2 regions of the Pedobacter humicola genome follow, and region 2 is predicted to be linked to the other one. Evidence: riboswitches for the same ligand, from Rfam matches in the RefSeq annotation. Region 2 holds a riboswitch; the other holds the start of a gene.
What was found. Region 2 has a riboswitch for S-adenosylmethionine ahead of metH (methionine synthase). Riboswitches for the same ligand answer to the same signal wherever they lie in the genome.
Positions count from the first base shown of each region.

Region 1 (5,733 bases), on a different contig from region 2:
GAGGCCACAACATAATTGGTTAATAATTTTTCAGCATCCAGTTCTATTACCCTGCTCCGGTTTGCTGCAAAATTGAAATCGATATCCCAGGTAAAGGCTTTTTTAATTGGTGTTATGCCCAATTGTGCTTCAATTCCCTTATTGTTGATTTTACCCGCATTGAGCAATTTAGAGCTGAAACCAGTACTCTGACTTACATCGGCAGCCAAAATCTGATTGTAACTATTGGTATTGTAGGCACTTAAATCGAAACGTAACCTTTTATTAAAAAATACGGCCTCTACTCCCAGCTCTGTAGATGTAGTAGTCTCTGGTTTGAGGTTAGGATTTAAATCTATAGCACCCGGACTTAACTGAGGATTTGCACCAACAATATCAGGATATAGTTTAAGTAGGTCAGGATTGATATTAAATGGCGCACCAAATGCGTAAGTATTAATCAAACGATAAGGATCGGCATCTTTACCAACCTTCGACCAGCCGCCACGGATTTTTAAATAAGTGAGCGCTTCGCTTTTAATATCAAATGCTTCTGTTGCAACAAAACTTCCGTTAAATGAGGGATAAAAATAAGATCTGTTTTGTGCCGGTAAGGTAGAAGACCAATCGTTACGTGCTGTAATGTTGGCAAAAAGGTAGTTTCTAAACCCAATCTGTCCGGAGGCATACACACTATACGATTTTAAACGTGATAGGTTATTGGAAGAGATGAGCGGATCGCGGGAGTTCTTAAGCGTATATAGTCCGGCGATGGCCAGTTTAGGCGCACTCTGATCGTTCTGCTCTATCGATTGCGTACGGATGTTACCACCGCCTAACAATTCTAAACTGAAATCCTCATTTAGCTGTTTGTTAAAATTTAAAGTTGCATCGGTATTGTTCTCATTCACTGTAAAAGCACTTTCGGTATAGGAACCAAATGGTGTTCCATTGGTACCATAGGCAATCCTCACTTTACGTCTGTCGTTATAATAATCCGTACCTGATCTGAAATTGAAATCAAGACCATCAATAATTTTATAGTTCAGCGCTAAACTTCCAATAATCCGGTTGCGGTTTTGCGATACGGTATTTTCGTAAGCTACCCAATATGGATTGCTATAGTAACTATTGTTCCAGTTAAACGTTTTTCCATTTTCGTCCAAATAGTTTTTCAACTGGTTGATATCTACCTGACGCCCGAACCAGGTAAACTGCAACATGGTACTGGTTGATCTTGAACCACCTGTACCCGGTAAATTATCTGAATTCAGTTTACTGTAATTCGCATTCGCGGTTAAGGTTAATTTTGGTGTGATTTTTAACGAGGTATTGAATACAAACGAATTTTTGCCCTGACCAGAGTTCGGCACTATACCTACCTGTTTCAGGTTATTGTAAGAAATCCGGTAATCGTATTTTTCTCCGGCATCGGCAACAGATACCCCATTGTTCAATGAATATCCGGTTTGGAAGAAATCACGTACGTTATCAGGATGCGCCACAAAGGGAACTGCTACCCCTTTCGAATAAAACTGAGGGATCAATCTTCCATCCAGTTTTGGCCCCCAGCTTTCATCTACCCCGTCGTTTAAACCCTTACCAGCACCATCTACATAACTGAACCTACCTTCAGATCCCTGGCCGAAAGCATTTTGATAAACTGGGAGGGTAAGCAAAGTTTCCAATACGGCATTGGAATTAACAGCGATCCCCAACCCTTTTTTTGATTTACCCGTTTTGGTTTTAATCAGGATCACCCCTGCTGCCGCCCTCGAACCATACAATGCAGCTGCATTGGGTCCTTTCAATACACTGATGGATTCGATATCTTCAGGATTGATGTCCGAAATAGTATTGGCATAATCTCTTGCTCCGGCAGAGTTTAACTGAGAGTTATCAACCGGGATACCATCCACCACAAATAGCGGCTGGTTATTTCCGGCGATAGAGGTTTCACCCCTGATCACCACCCTGGATGACCCCATACTCCCCTGACTATTGGTTACCCGTACACCGGCAATTTTACCTGCAAGTGCATTAACTAGGTTCGATTCTTTTGCTTCAGCTAAATCCTGTCCTTTTAATTCTTGAACCGCATAACCTAAAGATTTTTTCTGTCTGGATATACCCAAAGCCGTAACCACCACCTCATCAAGCGCATTGTCGCTCGATTGCAGGACCACCGAAACCGGTCCGTTTTTGCTGATCTGTATTTCCTGGGTTTTAAAACCGATATAAGAAAACACCAGGGTACCCTTTTCTGGTGCACTAATGCTAAAAGCACCCTTGCCATCCGTTATGGTAGTTTGTTTGGTCTCTTTTATGAAGATGGAAACACCTGGCAGTGTCTCACCATCTGCCGACTTTACCGTTCCGGTAATGGTGGCATTTTGAGCGAATAGCTGCTGCGTAATAAAGAGCAGCAGGATCAACGCAATTGATTTAAAAATTTTGATCATGTGTATGTATTAATAATTAGTTAAAGGATAAAATTTAGGCCATACCATTCCAGCACGATCTAAAACCGTGTTTCTTCGTTAAGAATGAAAGGGAATTAAGCCTGGAAAAGCCTGTTAAATTAGAGCAGTTTTAACAGGACCTGCGCATTCGGAAGTATGCATCAGGGTTTACGCAAAGGGATTTCAGCTCGTCTGTTTTTTTCATTTGATGATTTTTATTTAAAACATTATTTACCTGTCAAGATTGCATCAGGGCAAAAAAAAAGCACCCCTTAAATCAGAAGTGCTCCATATATTTTTGATAGGGATAATGCAAACAACTGACTTAACTACCCCAGAATCGTCTGGGATGGAATTAGCACCATTTCTAAATAAATAGATGGTTGCTAAGGCTTCACAGGGCCATTCCCTCCGCCTTTCTTGATAAGTATTTTAAAATAACTGCTGCAAAGGTATAACTAATTCCATTTATCCTATAGTTTTTATAGATTTTTATTGAAATATTTTTTCTTTGATCATTTCATCCCTATATTTGTCGACTAATTTAGTCGATTAACACAATCCCGATGAAATCAAAATCCATCCTTACAGCCTTATTGGCCATATCAACATCCTTTACTTATGCTCAGGAACCTGCTAGTTTAGCCAATAATCAGGCGGCAAGGCCAAAGGAGAAAAAATCGAAAGCTTTTGTTGCCCTGGGTAACTGGCGTGGCGTAGCAAAAGTGAAGGAAGGGCTAGAGATCCCTTTCAACTTCGAAATCAATGAAAAAAGCGGTCAACAGAAATTATATTTCCGCAATGCGGAAGAAAGTTTTGAAGGTGGTCTGGTTAAACAAACCGCCGATTCACTCTTTGTAAAACTCGATCAGTTTGATAATGAACTGGCTTTTGCGATTGAAGGTGACCAATTAAGCGGTACTTTGCGAAAACAAGATAAAGGTGGCAAACCATTGGTTATTGTTGCTGAGCGCAAAAACTACCGGTTTAAAACTACAGACAAACCTGCAACCGCAGATTACTCTGGCAGTTACGATGTGGTTTTTAAGTCGCCAAGTGGTAAGGACGAAAAAACAGTGGGTTTATTTAAGCAGACCGGGAACAAACTTACGGGTACTTTTTTACGCGTAACCGGCGACTCGCGTTATCTCGAAGGTATAGTGGAAGGAAATGAATTTCAGTTATCGAGTTTCATTGGCTCCTCTCCTGCCTATTACAAAGGGACTTTCCGGGCAGATGGTACTTTAACTGGCGAAATTTTGGGTGCAAGGGGAAGTCAGGCTTTTACCGGAACCAAAAACAAAGATGCAGCCCTTCCTGATCCTTATAAACTGACTTATCTTAAAACAGGTTATAAGACGCTTGATTTCTCTTTCCCTGATGTAAACGGCAAGAAGATTTCGCTTAAAGATGAAAAATACAAGAACAAGGTAGTGGTTTTAACCATCACCGGAAGCTGGTGCCCGAACTGTGTGGATGAAGCTACTTTTATTGCACCCTGGTATAAAGCAAATAAAAAACGTGGTGTAGAAATTATTGCCTTACATTACGAACGTTCTACCGAGCCTGAGTATGCAAAAAAAGTAATGACGCGTTTCCGTGAGCGTTTTGGCATCGAGTACGATCAGGTTCTTGCAGGCACAGCCGATAAACAGGTAGTATCCGAATCGCTGCCAGCGCTGGATTCTTTTTTATCTTTCCCAACTACGATCATCATTGATAAACAAGGTAATGTAGCACAAATCCATACTGGTTTTAACGGCCCCGCCACAGGCAGGTTTTATGATGAGTTTGTGAAAGAATTTAATACGGAGATTGATACCTTGCTGAAGAAATAACTGGAGCCAACAACCCTCCATAGTATCATCATTTCGACCACAATGCCTTAAAGGAGCTCCTTTTGCTGAGAAATCTTTTAAATGCAGAATAGAAATAAAATTTAAGCATTGGCGGCTTTAGAGCGTATTGCTTGCAGAAAAGGAGTATTTAGCCCAGGGCGTAGTGGCATCCCCGAAGCGTAGCGGAGGGATACAGCGAAGCGCGGGAACCACTCAAATAGTTGCACAGCCACTGCGCTCCAAAATGAAAGGCTTAGAAACAGATAAATAACTTTTTCTTAGTAAAGCAGTCTCATTGCTCTTCGGTTTAGGCAGTCCTTCTTTCCGCTTCTATCTTTTTGTGACAGTAATTGTATAATGATTGGTAATGCATCAAAAAGGATAGCCGCTACAATATGGTTTATTTAACTGAAGGCAGTGGAACAAAACAGGTGAATGAATATCAAAGACAGCATGTTCATCGGCGAAATTTTAAGCATTGGTCGGTGAGACACCGACCAATGGAATAATAAAAAATAGAAGAAGGAACTGCTAAAGAATTAATTCCGTGATCTTCGTGTCTCCGTGGCAAAAAAACTCGATTATTTAATTACCTTCAAAATAAACTCCGTAATTGTCTTTTTAGGCACCACAACAGTGGTCGTCCGGCTGAACCTGGCGATATTAATGCCGTAAAAACGGCCTTCCCAATCGAAAACCGGTGATCCACAGACATTGGCTTTAATGGCGGCATCGTGCGTAAATATAGCATTAAAACCATCTCTTCTTTGTGATTTACCCCCTTCAAATTGCTCTGCCGGGTGATTGAAAACCGATTGTCCCCTGCCGTCGAGCTTGAATGTTTTGCTCATTTTACCAGTTGTGTTTGTCCACTCGAAAGTTACTTCATCGTTTGCCCAATATTTCAGTATTTCAGGCGCAAATTCATTTGCCTTTTTAATCGCTTTTCCATTAATACTGATCAGTTCGTCGCCAACTTTTAAACCTGCTTTTTCTGCCGGACTCCCCTCTTTGATTAACGAGAACTGAACCGGACTCGAATTGTACACCACCATAGCACCCAAATAAGGCTGACTGTTAATTTTCGCTAAATTAAATAGCGTACTGCCTAAAACACTGCGCATTGTTTTACCATCATGCTCAATGGTATATAAAAATCTTCCCATTTCCATTTTGGCGGTATCATTTGGAGCAAGATCTAAATCGACTCCACCAGTTATTTTCTCTCCCATCTGGAATAATATAAGATCACTTTCTTGATCTCTTGCGATTAACGTAAGTGGAGCAGATGACCCATTATTATACAACTGGGCATTTTCACCAATCATGGTATTTTTACTCAAAAGAAACTGTTTTTCATCGCCATTGGCTGTTTTAACATTCAATAAAGTAACGTCTATTTCCTGTACTTTACCTTTCAAAACACTCTTAATCAAAAGGGTGCTGTTTTTAAC
Region 1 is NZ_JBWJIG010000001.1:183,116-188,848, reverse strand. It holds gene AC04Q1_RS00825 (SusC/RagA family TonB-linked outer membrane protein) at 1-2,441, opposite strand, end outside; SAM riboswitch class I at 2,764-2,871, opposite strand; gene AC04Q1_RS00820 (peroxiredoxin family protein) at 3,008-4,279, shown strand; gene AC04Q1_RS00815 (trypsin-like peptidase domain-containing protein) at 4,861-5,733, opposite strand, start outside.
Region 1: it holds a riboswitch for S-adenosylmethionine, as region 2 does, so the genes downstream of both, AC04Q1_RS00825 (SusC/RagA family TonB-linked outer membrane protein) here and metH (methionine synthase) in region 2, are expected to answer to the same signal.

Region 2 (5,733 bases):
ATGAAAAAAGGTGGCCGTCTTTTTTATATAGGTGCTGGTACCAGCGGCCGTTTAGGGGTAGTAGATGCATCCGAATGTCCGCCAACTTATGGCGTGCCTTTTGATTGGGTTGTGGGTATTATCGCAGGTGGCGATACTGCCATCAGAAAAGCGGTAGAGTTTGCCGAAGATGATGCCGAGCAGGCCTGGAAAGATCTGCAGGAATTCAATATCAATGAAAAAGATTGTTTAGTGGGGCTCGCAGCTTCAGGCACTACCCCATATGTAATCGGTGGATTGAACACTGCCCGTAAACATGGTATTTTAACCGGCTGTATTGTATGCAATATCGGCGGGCCTATTGCTGCAGAATCGGATTTCCCGGTTGAGGTGGTGGTTGGGCCAGAATTTGTGACCGGTTCTACCCGGATGAAATCGGGCACGGCGCAGAAACTGGTGTTAAACATGTTGAGTACGACCGTAATGGTACAGTTAGGGCGTGTAGTGGGCAACAAGATGGTGGATATGCAGTTAACGAACCATAAACTGGTAGACCGTGGTACACAAATGGTTGCCGATGAACTGAATATCGGTTACGATAAAGCCGCCGAATTGCTAACCCGCTACGGAAGCGTACGGAAGGCCGTAGAAGCAGGACACTGAGAAATGATAGAATGAGAGAAACAGGGAATGTAGAATAACCTTAACATTCAGCCACTCACAATTCAGTTATTCAATAATTAAAAACTATGCACGAGATTGAGCCGTATTACCAGTGGAGAGATGATTATATCTCGGCAGAAGATGAGCGTTCGCCATTTTACAATACCGAATATTCGGAACTTTATTTTGATAAGCAGATATATAACTTTTTATTGCATCCGCAATGGGATGAATTTGGTTCGAATACCCTTTACATGAAGGTGTTGTACGCCGATTACGACCGCAGTTATGCCATTATCGAATTTATAGGCGAATGGAACGATGCCATTAACAACGACATTATGTTAATGAAGCGTGATATTTTAGAGCTGATGATGGATGAAGGCATCAATAAATTTATCCTGATTGGTGAAAATGTATTAAATTTCCATGCTTCTGACGACAGTTATTATGAAGAGTGGTTTCAGGAAGTAGAAGATGGCTGGATTGTTGGTGTAAACTTTCAGGAACATGTAATTGCCGAATTCAGGGATAATAACATCGACTATTACATTAACTTTGGCGGTGCTTTTGACAACCTGCCATGGCGCACATTAAAACCCCTGCAGTTCTATAAAAAAGTTGAAGAACTGCTGACAAAAAGATTAAACTAAATAGTTATTTTTATATAGTTAAATACACAAAATTTAAAATGGAACAACAAAATTATCAATATCAGGACAACAGTGTTTTTGTACAGGAAAAATCTGTTTCTAAAAAATTCTTTGCAAACGTTTTCTTATGGATGTTTGTTGCATTGAGTTTATCTACAGTAGCTGCATATCTTTTCGGAACCAACGCGGAGTTAATGCAATATCTTTTAAATATTAATCCTACAACAGGCAAAGTAAGTATGTCAGTTTTTGGCTATGTGGCCATGTTTGCACCGCTTGGTCTGGTGATGTTAATGGGCTTTGGATTAAGCAGGTTATCGTTACCTGCATTAATTGGGGTTTTTGTACTTTACTCGGTATTGACTGGTGTAAGCTTAAGTTTTATATTATTAACCTATACTTCAGGATCGGTAGTAAGCTGTTTTGCAGGTGCTGCAGGCATATTCGGTATAATGGCATTTATGGGTTATACCACCAATATCGATCTCAGCAAGTTTGGGCCAATTTTAATGGTTGGGGTAATTGGTTTAGTGATTGCCATGGTTATTAATATGTTTATTCAAAGCGAACAGTTCAGTTTGTTTATGGCTTTTATTGGTATTGCAATATTTACAGCGTTAACTGCTTATGATGTGCAAAAAATTAAACGAATCGGTGAAGGTATTGAAGCGAGTGGAGAGCAGGTTCTTCAGATCGAATCAAAGAAAATGGCTATTGTTGCCGCTTTATCTTTATACCTGGATTTCTTAAATATCTTCCTTTTCTTATTGCGTATTTTCGGAAGCAGGAAGTAGTCAGGGACAGAACAATATTCTTAAGGCTGCGCAGTTTTGCGTGGCCTTTGTAATTTTATTTGGGCGCAAAGCGATAAATTTTGGAATTGATGTAGCTTTGTTGCATTTTTGTGTGCTTATTAAGAAAGACGGAGGGATTAGACCCAACGAAGTCTTAGCAACCTGTAACCGTACAAGGTGCTAAATTCTATCCCGGATACATTCGGGACCAGATAAGTTTAGGATTACGATTCACGTACCAACTTTTTAGATAAGCCTTTTTTTGAGATTTGAGAGGATAGACATGAGATTTAAGACATAAGTTATGCTTAATCATTCTCATATCGCCTATCTCAATTCTCATATCTAACGACAAGAATGAGCATAAGAGAAGAATTAGAAAAACGTATTTTGGTGATTGATGGTGCAATGGGTACCATGATTCAGCGATATACTTTAAGCGAAGACGATTTTAGGGGAGAGCGATTTAAAAACCATCCCTGTGATGTAAAAGGCAATAACGATTTGCTCAATATCACACGTCCGGATATTATTAAAACTATACACCTGGAGTACCTGGCGTCTGGTGCCGATATTATCGAAACCAATACTTTCAGTACCCAGCGCATTTCGATGGCCGATTACCAGATGGAAGACCTTTCATATGAAATGAGCTTCGAAGGGGCACGTGTGGCAAAAGAGGCGGTTAACGAGTTTATGGCTGCAAACCCTGATCGCAAGTGTTTTGTTGCTGGTGCTATCGGTCCAACCAACCGTACCCTTTCCATGTCGCCAAATGTAAACGACCCTGGTTTCAGGGCGGTGTATTTCGATGAGCTCGAAGCCGCTTACTATGAGCAGGTACGTGGTTTGGTAGATGGTGGTTCGGATGTGTTATTGATCGAAACCATTTTCGATACCTTAAATGCAAAAGTGGCTATTGTGGCCATTAAAAAATATGAAGAGGTAATTGGCCGTAAACTGGAGATCATGATTTCCGGTACGATTACCGATGCTTCTGGTAGAACGCTTTCTGGTCAAACGGCCGAAGCTTTTTTGAATTCTGTGATGCATGCAAAACCGCTAAGTATCGGTTTTAACTGTGCCTTGGGAGCAAAAGAAATGCGTCCGCACATCGAAGAGCTGGCGGCAAAAGCAGGATGTTATGTATCAGCTTATCCAAATGCAGGTTTACCAAATGAGTTCGGTGCTTATGATGAACAGCCGCACGAAACAGCACATTTGGTTGATGATTTTATTGCATCAGGCTTTGTGAATATTGTGGGTGGATGTTGTGGTACTACGCCTGAGCACATTGGTTGTATAGCTAAAAATGCCCGAAAAGCGGAACCGCGCAAAATACCGGTTCTTGAACCTTTTATGCGTTTAAGCGGATTAGAGCCTGTTACCATTACCCCGGAGAGTATTTTTGTAAACATTGGCGAAAGAACCAATATTACAGGATCTCCAAAATTCTCCAAACTGATTTTAGGCGGCGATTACGAAGCTGCACTGGCCGTTGCCTTACAACAGGTTGAAGGCGGTGCACAGGTAATCGATGTGAACATGGATGAAGGGATGTTGGATTCGGAAGCCGCGATGACCAAGTTTTTGAACCTCATTGCCTCTGAACCTGATATTGCGAAGCTGCCTATCATGGTCGATTCATCCAAATGGTCGGTTATTGAAAATGGCTTAAAATGTTTGCAGGGAAAAGGAATCGTAAACTCCATCTCTTTAAAAGAAGGAGAAGATAAATTCCGCGAGAGTGCCCGTAAAATTATGCAATATGGCGCGGCCGTAGTGGTGATGGCTTTTGATGAGCAGGGGCAGGCCGATAATTATGAACGTAGAAAGGAAATCTGTAAAAGAAGTTATGATATACTGGTTCACGAAATCGGTTTCCCACCTGAGGACATCATTTTCGATCCAAATATCTTAACCGTTGCAACCGGATTGGAAGAGCACAACAATTATGCTGTCGATTTTATAAATGCCACCCGTTGGATCAAAGAAAACCTGCCTCATGCTAAAGTGAGCGGAGGGGTTTCTAACATTTCTTTCTCTTTCAGGGGGAATAATACCGTTCGTGAGGCAATGCACTCCGCGTTTCTTTACCATGCTATTCAGGCGGGTTTAGATATGGGGATCGTAAATGCAGGGATGTTGGAAGTGTATCAGGAAATTCCACCCGAATTGTTAGAAAGGGTAGAAGATGTATTGTTAAACCGCAGGGATGATGCAACCGAGCGCCTGGTCGAATATGCCGATACCGTAAAATCGAAAGGTAAGGAGATTGTTAAGGATGAAGAATGGCGGAAAGGTACTGTTGAAGAGCGGTTATCGCATTCGCTGGTAAAGGGAATTGTAGAATATCTGGATGATGATGTGGAAGAAGCCCGGCAAAAATATGCCCGCCCGATCCAGGTAATTGAAGGTCCACTGATGGACGGAATGAACATTGTTGGGGATCTGTTTGGTGCCGGGAAAATGTTCTTGCCCCAGGTGGTAAAATCGGCAAGGGTAATGAAAAAAGCTGTAGCCTATTTATTGCCGTTTATTGAGCAGGAGAAACTGGACAACCCTGACCAGGATCAGAATTCATCTGCCGGAAGGGTATTAATGGCCACCGTTAAAGGTGATGTGCATGATATTGGGAAAAATATAGTGGGTGTGGTATTGGCCTGTAATAACTTCGAAATTGTAGATATGGGCGTGATGGTTCCGGCACAGGAGATCATCAAAAAAGCCAAAGAAATAAATGCCGATATTATTGGTTTAAGCGGGTTGATTACGCCTTCATTGGATGAAATGGTCCACTTTGCCAAAGAAATGGAACGCGAAGGCTTTACGATTCCATTAATTATCGGTGGAGCAACCACCTCAAGGATCCATGCTGCAGTAAAAGTAGCACCAAATTATTCTGGCCCTGCCATCCACGTGTTGGATGCATCGCGAAGTGTGACCGTTTGCAGTACCTTGATGAACCCTGAAACAAAAGACGATTATGTGGCAGGCATCAGGGCTGAATATGATAAGGCTCGCGAAGCGCATTTAAATAAGCGATCAGATAAACGTTTTAAAACGCTTGAAGAGGCACGTGAAAATAAGTTTAAAATTGATTTTCAACCCGATCTGCCTGTTCCCGAATTTACTGGTACAAAGGTTTTCGATAATTATCCTTTAGAAGAACTGGTGCCTTATATCGACTGGACGCCATTTTTCCATACCTGGGAACTTCGCGGTAGCTATCCGAAGATTTTCGATGATAAGAATGTAGGTGATGAAGCGAAGAAACTTTTTGATGATGCACAGACCTTATTAAAACGTATCCTGGATGAAAAACTGTTAACAGCGAGAGCTGTAATCGGTTTCTGGCCAGCAAATGCGGTAGGAGACGATATTGTTTTGGATGTAAAAGGTAAAATGGAAAATGGAACTGATCCATCATCCATCTTACATCAACCATCTTCCGTTGTTATACACACCCTCCGCCAACAGGCAGAAAAAGTAGATGGACAGCCTTATTACGCCTTATCTGATTTTATTGCGCCAAAAGAAAGCGGTATTCAGGATTATTTTGGTGGTTTTGCTGTAACTGCAGGTATTGGGATTGATGAACTGGTGCATGAGTTCGAGTCTAATTACGACGATTACAACAGTAT
Region 2 is NZ_JBWJIG010000011.1:3,853-9,585, reverse strand. It holds gene murQ (N-acetylmuramic acid 6-phosphate etherase) at 1-642, shown strand, start outside; gene AC04Q1_RS16905 (hypothetical protein) at 729-1,295, shown strand; gene AC04Q1_RS16900 (Bax inhibitor-1/YccA family protein) at 1,334-2,089, shown strand; SAM riboswitch class I at 2,203-2,308, shown strand; gene metH (methionine synthase) at 2,447-5,733, shown strand, end outside.